One region of the Streptomyces sp. NPDC102402 genome, then DNA from elsewhere that is predicted to be linked to it. Evidence: predicted binding sites of a transcription regulator. Region 1 holds the regulator's gene; the other holds the start of a gene.
The links. The regulator HspR, encoded in region 1, represses chaperone genes until heat shock. The targets are predictions, from matches to a motif close to TTGAGNNNNNNNNNCTCAA.

Region 1 (3,408 bases):
GTACGCGCCGGACGTCACCGAGACGACCTGCGTGGCGATCCTGCAGCCCGGGTACCGCATCGGGGAGCGCACCATCCGCCCCGCGCGGGTGGCCGTGGCAGAACCGCAGCCGGGTGCCACGCCCGCTGCGGCGAAGGAAGAGAAGGCAGACGACGAGGAGAGCGGTGGCACCGAAGAGGTCTGACATTCCGTCCGACCACTGCGGTGAACACCGACGGGGCGTGCGGCCGGCCACAGGGCCGGCCGCACGGCCGATCGTCCGGAAGGAGGGACGTCGATGAGCACGAAGGACTTCGTCGAGAAGGACTACTACAAGGTTCTCGGCGTCCCCAAGGACGCCACCGACGCCGAGGTCAAGAAGGCGTACCGGAAGCTCGCCCGCGAGTACCACCCGGACGCCAACAAGGGTGACGCCAAGGCCGAGGACCGCTTCAAGGAGATCTCCGAGGCGAACGACGTCCTCGGTGACCCCAAGAAGCGCAAGGAGTACGACGAGGCGCGCGCCCTCTTCGGCAACGGAGGCTTCCGGGCAGGTCCCGGCGGCGCGGGCGGCAACTTCAACTTCGACCTGGGCGACCTCTTCGGGGGTGCCCCGGGCGGCGGCCAGACCGCCGGCGCCGGCGGGTTCGGCGGTGGCGGCATCGGTGACGTCTTCGGTGGGCTGTTCAACCGGGGCGGTGGTGGCACCCGTGTCCAGCCGCGCCGCGGCCAGGACATCGAGTCCGAGGTGACGCTCAGCTTCACCGAGGCGGTCGACGGGGCCACGGTCCCGCTGCGGATGTCCAGCCAGGCTCCCTGCAAGGCGTGTTCGGGCACCGGCGACAAGAACGGCACCCCGAGGGTCTGCCCGACCTGCGTGGGCACCGGGCAGGTGTCGCGCGGCACCGGCGGCGGATTCTCGCTGACCGACCCCTGTGTGGACTGCAAGGGCCGGGGCCTCATCGCCCAGGACCCCTGCGACGTCTGCAAGGGAAGCGGCCGGGCGAAGTCGGCCCGCACGATGCAGGTCAGGATCCCCGCGGGGGTGTCGGACGGCCAGCGGATCCGGCTGCGCGGCAAGGGCAGTCCGGGCGAGCGCGGCGGTCCGGCCGGCGACCTGTACGTCGTCGTCCACGTCGACGCCCACCCGGTCTTCGGCCGCAAGGGCGACAACCTCACCGTCACCGTGCCCGTCACCTTCCCGGAGGCGGCGCTCGGCGGCGAGGTGAAGGTCCCGACGCTCGGAGGACCTCCGGTCACCCTGAAGCTCCCTGCCGGTACGCCCAACGGACGTACGATGCGGGCCCGGGGCAAGGGTGCCGTGCGCAAGGACGGCACCCGGGGCGACCTCCTCGTCACCGTCGAGGTGTCCGTACCCACGGACCTCGGCGCGGACGCTCAGGACGCGCTGGAGGCCTACCGGAAGGCGACCGCGGGGGAGGACCCGCGGGCGGAGCTGTTCCAGGCTGCGAAGGGAGCTTGAGATGGACGGCCGTCGACGCAATCCGTACCAGCTGACCGACGAATCACCGGTCTACGTGATCTCGATCGCGGCCCAGCTCTCGGGCCTGCACCCGCAGACACTGCGCCAGTACGACCGGCTCGGCCTGGTCTCGCCCGACCGCACGGCCGGGCGCGGCCGGCGCTACTCGGCCCGTGACATCGAGTTGCTGCGCACCGTGCAGCAGTTGTCGCAGGACGAGGGCATCAACCTCGCCGGCATCAAGCGCATCATCGAGCTGGAGAACCAGGTCGCGGCGCTCCAGCAGCGCGTCGCCGAGCTCTCGGCGGCGGTGGACGGCGCGGCCGTGGCGATGCAGCAGCGCGAGGCGCAGGTGCACGCCTCCTACCGGCGTGATCTGGTGCCGTACCAGGACGTGCAGCAGACGAGCGCGCTGGTGGTCTGGCGGCCGAAGAGGACGAAGGACTGATCCCGCGGTGGAGGGCCCGCCCCGAGTCTCACGGCTCGGAGGCGGGCCCTTTTCGTGCGCCACGGGCGACGTCGGTCTCGTCGACCATGCCGGACCGCACGATGAGAGCCCCGAGATGGGTGCGGCTGTCGGCGCCGAGGGCCTGCATCAGCTTGGCGATGTGAGCGCGGCAGGTCCGGACGCTGATGCCCAGCTTGCGTGCCACCGCGTCGTCGACATGGCCCTGGCTGAGGAGCCGGGCGATGCTCTGCTGGACGGCCGTCACCTGGACCCCCGGTGCGGCCGTGGGAAGCTGCCGGGTGAGCGGGGTCGCCTGCGTCCAGAGGACCTCGTAGACCTGTACGAGGTAGCGGACGAGAGCGGGGTGCCGGATCTCCAGCGCCGCGCTGCGGTCGGCGGTGGCCGGGATGAAGGCCACCCTGCGGTCGAAGATGAGCAGCCGTTCGACGGTCAGTTCCGTGGTCCGGACGTCGAGGGACTCCGCGGGCACCTGCTCCAGGTACTCCCTGACCTGGGTGCTGTAGCGCGCCGGATGCTGGTAGATGTGACGGAGACCGGCGCCCCGGGCGATCGCGGTCGTGGCGTTGTCCAGGGCCGTCCGCAGGGTGGTGCGGGGCCGGGTGCTCCCCGGCTGTGCCGTGAGGACCTCGTCCGTGGCCTGGGCGGTGGCCTCGTGGATGGCCGCCCTTATCGCCTCGGGACCTTCCAGCATGGTGATGGCCAGATGGGGGTCGCCGTTGGCTATGGCGGCCAGGGGGGCCAGGGACCGGGTCAGGTCGAGGGTCCGCTCCACCCGCTCGTCTATCTCGCGTGTGAGCGGCTGCAGCAGGCGGGCCAGGGCCGCCGAGGGCGGGACGGGGCAGAACCACTCGTCGTCCCAGGGATCTGCCTGCACCAGCGCCCCGTCGGCCAGACACGGAGCCGCGTCGAGGTCCGAGCGGGCGATACGGCCCTGGCGCAGGGCCCGTTCGTACAACTCGAGTCCGGGGGCACAGAGTTCTCTCGGGCCGTGGGTGTGCGGCGGTTGCACCGGTTCTGTTCCCATCTGGGAGCCCCCCGCTTTGTGCGCTGCAACAAGTTGCCGGTGGCGTAAGCCTAGTGTCCGGGTGGAGTGTGGACGTGTCGCGGTCGTGGGCGCCCGCCCGGTGCCCGGCATGCCGCTCGTCACGGGGCGGCGGCGCCCCGCCCCGGCGAGGCTCCGGTCCGTCAGTCCTTCTGGTCCAGGATTCCCGACTGCGAGATGAGGTAACCGAGCTGAGCCCGACTGCCGCTGCCGAGTGCCGCGTTGAGCTTGGCTATGTGCGCCCGGCAGGTGCGGACGTTCATGCCGAGCCGGCGGGCTATCGAATCGTCGACGTGCCCCTCGACCAGCAGTTGGGCGATGGAGCGCTGTACGCCGCTGATCCCGGCGGGGGTGGGTGTGTACGAGACGTCCTCCAGCAGCGGGGTCGCACGTTGCCAGAGTTGCTCGAAGACGTTGATCAGGTAGGAGACGAGA
Region 2 (3,408 bases), on a different contig from region 1:
TCGACCTCCAGGTAGTGGTCCCGGAAGGTGTGGTTCTGCGCGGGGTCGAGCACTTCGAGCAGGGCGGCCGCGGGGTCGCCCCGGAAGTCCGATCCGACCTTGTCGATCTCGTCGAGCAGGACGACCGGGTTCATGGAGCCGGCTTCCTTGACGGCCCGGACGATGCGCCCCGGGAGCGCGCCGACGTACGTACGCCGGTGCCCCCTGATCTCCGCCTCGTCCCTGACACCGCCGAGCGCGACCCGGACGAACTTGCGGCCCATGGCGTGGGCGACGCTCTCGCCGAGCGAGGTCTTGCCCACACCGGGCGGACCGACCAGCGCCAGCACGGCGCCGCCGCGCCGGCCGCCGACCACGCCGAGTCCCCGGCCGGCACGCCGCTTGCGTACCGCGAGGTATTCGGTGATGCGTTCCTTCACGTCCTGGAGCCCGGCGTGCTCGGCGTCCAGGATCTCCTGGGCGCCCTTGATGTCGTAGGCGTCCTCGGTCCGCTCGGTCCAGGGGAGTTCGAGGACGGTGTCCAGCCAGGTCCGGATCCAGGAGCCCTCGGGGCTCTGGTCGGAGGCGCGTTCCAGCTTCTCGACCTCCTTCAGCGCGGCCTCGCGGACGTGCTGGGGCAGGTCGGCGGCCTCGACGCGGGCCCGGTAGTCGTCGGACTCGTCCTCCGGGTCGCCGTTGAGTTCGGAGAGCTCCTTGCGCACGGCGTCGAGCTGGCGCCTCAGCAGGAATTCGCGCTGCTGCTTGTCGACGCCCTCCTGGACGTCCTTGGCGATGGACTCGGCGACATCCTGCTCGGCGAGGTGCTCACCGAGCCACTGGACGGCCAGCTTCAGACGGGCGACCGCGTCCACGGTCTCCAGCAGCTGGACCTTCTGCGCGGTGGTGAGGAAGGGCGAGTAGCCGGAGTTGTCGGCGAGGGCGGAGATGTCCTCGATCTGCTGGACCCGGTCGACCACCTGCCAGGCGCCCCGCTTCTTCAGCCAGCTCGTCGCGAGGGCCTTGTACTCCTTGGCGAGCTCGGTGGCCGAGCCCGGCAGCGGATCGGGGAGCGACACGTCGATCCGCGTGCCCTCCACCCATAGCGCGTTGCCGGGTCCACTGGTCCCCGCTCCGATCCGCACCCGGTCGCGGGCCCGGATGAGCGCGCCCGGATCGCCGTCCGACAGGCGTCCGACCTGCTCCACGGTGCCCAGGACACCCGTCCCGGTGTAGTTGCCGTCGATACGCGGCACGAGCAGCACCTCGGGCTTGCCGCTCCCGGGCCGTGCGACGGCCTGAGCGGCCTCCACGGCTGCGCGCACCTCCGCGTCCGACAGGTCGAGCGGAACCACCATTCCGGGCAGCACGACCTCGTCGTCCAGCGGCAGCACGGGCAGGTCGATCGGCGTGGACGCCTTGGACGCGTTGGACTCTGCAGTCATGATCTCCCCTTCGGCAGGCAAGTTGAGCTATGTGGACTCAATGCTTGTGAGCCTCTGGATGTTCCCCTGCCGCTGTTCGCTCTCAGCGATCAAGCGCTTCGCACGACTCCCGCCTGCGAGGATCCCGCCATGGACCAGAAGGAAGGCGCCGAGGACAGAGGGCTCGCCGCCGACGGGAGCATCCGGCGCGAGGGGGCCGTCGACCGCGTCCAGCCGGCCTTCGTCCCGGTGGTCGAGGCGACCGGTGAGCGCCTGGCCGAGGCCTTCGCCCGCGCGCGGCTCCACAGCGCCTACCTCTACGGCAGCATCCCGAGGGGCACGGCCATTCCCGGCGTGTCCGACCTGGACCTGCTGGTGGTCCTGCACGACGGACCGACCGACGGGGACAGGGAGGCGGCCGAGGAGCTCGGCGCCGCCCTGGACGCCGCCTTTCCCGTGATCGACGGAGTCGGCGTGCTCCTCTCCACCGCCGGTGACGTGCTCAGTGAGGCGGAGCGCGACGACTCCGGCTTCTTCGTCGCGTGCCTCTGCACCCCGCTGCTGGGCGAGGACCTCGCCACCCGGCTGCCGCTCCACCGCCCCACCTCGCAGCTCGCCCGCGGCACGAACGGCGACCTGGCGGCCGTGCTCCCGCGGTGGCGCGGGCAGGCCGCGGGAGCCACCACCGACGACGCGCGTCCACGGCTGAGCCGGCGCGTCGCCCGCCGCGTCGTGCGGACGGCGTTCACGCTGGTCATGCCGGTCTGGGGCGGCTGGACGAGCGATCTGCACCGGTCCGCCGAACTGTTCGCGCGCTACCAGCCGGATCACCCGGAACGTGTCGCGCAGGTCCGGGCGGCAGCGGCCACGGCCCGCACGCCCTCGCCGGACCCGGCCGTACTCGCCATGCTCATCGACGACCTGGGGCCATGGCTCGCCTCCGCGTACACGGACGCCCACGGGACCAAGGCCGCCCGCCCCGGGGGGTGAGGCCCCCGCAATCCACTGGCACCCGGCCCGGCGGCGGGGAAAAATAGCGGGCCGGAAGCCCGCCCCCGAAGACCGGAGACCGAACGCATGCCCGCCCCCGACACCCACCGCCCCGTCGTCCTCGACCGGCGCGAGGGCCCCTTCGGCGAAGTCGTCCTGCGCGAGCGCGGTGACGACTTCGAGATCATCGCCAACGGCTGCTTCCTGATGGACACCTCCGACGGGCGCTCCGAGCGGCTGCTGATCGACGCCGCGCTCGCCGCGCTGCCCGCGGGACGGCCGGATCCGTCGGTGCTGATCGGCGGGCTCGGCGTCGGGTTCTCACTCGTACGCGCCGCCGGCGAACCGCGCTGGGGCCGGATCGTGGTCGTGGAGCGTGAGCAGGCCGTCGTGGACTGGCACCTCGGCGGACCGCTCGGCCGGATCTCCGGGGCGGCGCTGGCCGATCCGCGCACCGAGATCCTCCGCGCGGACCTCGTGGCCCACCTCCACACGACCACGGAGCGTTACGACGCACTGTGCCTGGACATCGACAACGGCCCCGACTGGACCGTGACCGAGGACAACGGGAGCCTCTACTCACCCACCGGTCTCGCGGCCTGCAGGGAGCGTCTGACGCCCGGTGGAGTCCTCGCGGTGTGGTCCGCGCAGCCGTCCCCGGAGTTCGGGGAAGCTTTGCGGAATGCCGGATTCCACGCAGTAACGACCGAAGAAGTAGCCGTTGCCCGAGGTGTGCCGGACGTGGTCCATCTCGCACTCCGGAGCGACTGAACCCCCACCCGGTATGCACATCCCGGTCCCGCCACGGACCGGGCGCCGCAACTCCGCCGGTCCGTATCCTTTCCGCGGGTAACACCTTCACGTCGGACAACACCCTGCGTAGCCGAGAGGCGTCCTCTGCCTTTACGCTGCTGACCGGCACAAGGGATCACCGACGAAATCCACAAGCGATAACCGTGCCTCCGGGGGAATGGCCTCCGCGAGAACGGGCAGGGGCGGGGCGATGGAACAGACACAC

Region 2: a site for HspR is predicted at 1,444-1,462, ahead of lon (endopeptidase La). Genes of this name have one in related genera too.

What each region holds. Positions count from the first base shown of each region.
Region 1 is NZ_JBIWKR010000001.1:855,950-859,357, forward strand. It holds gene grpE (nucleotide exchange factor GrpE) at 1-184, shown strand, start outside; gene dnaJ (molecular chaperone DnaJ) at 278-1,462, shown strand; gene ACIRJR_RS03670 (heat shock protein transcriptional repressor HspR) at 1,464-1,910, shown strand; gene ACIRJR_RS03675 (LuxR C-terminal-related transcriptional regulator) at 1,939-2,955, opposite strand; gene ACIRJR_RS03680 (helix-turn-helix transcriptional regulator) at 3,117-3,408, opposite strand, start outside.
Region 2 is NZ_JBIWKR010000011.1:197,289-200,696, forward strand. It holds gene lon (endopeptidase La) at 1-1,421, opposite strand, end outside; gene ACIRJR_RS27870 (nucleotidyltransferase domain-containing protein) at 1,551-2,390, shown strand; gene ACIRJR_RS27875 (spermidine synthase) at 2,478-3,161, shown strand; gene ACIRJR_RS27880 (response regulator transcription factor) at 3,394-3,408, shown strand, end outside.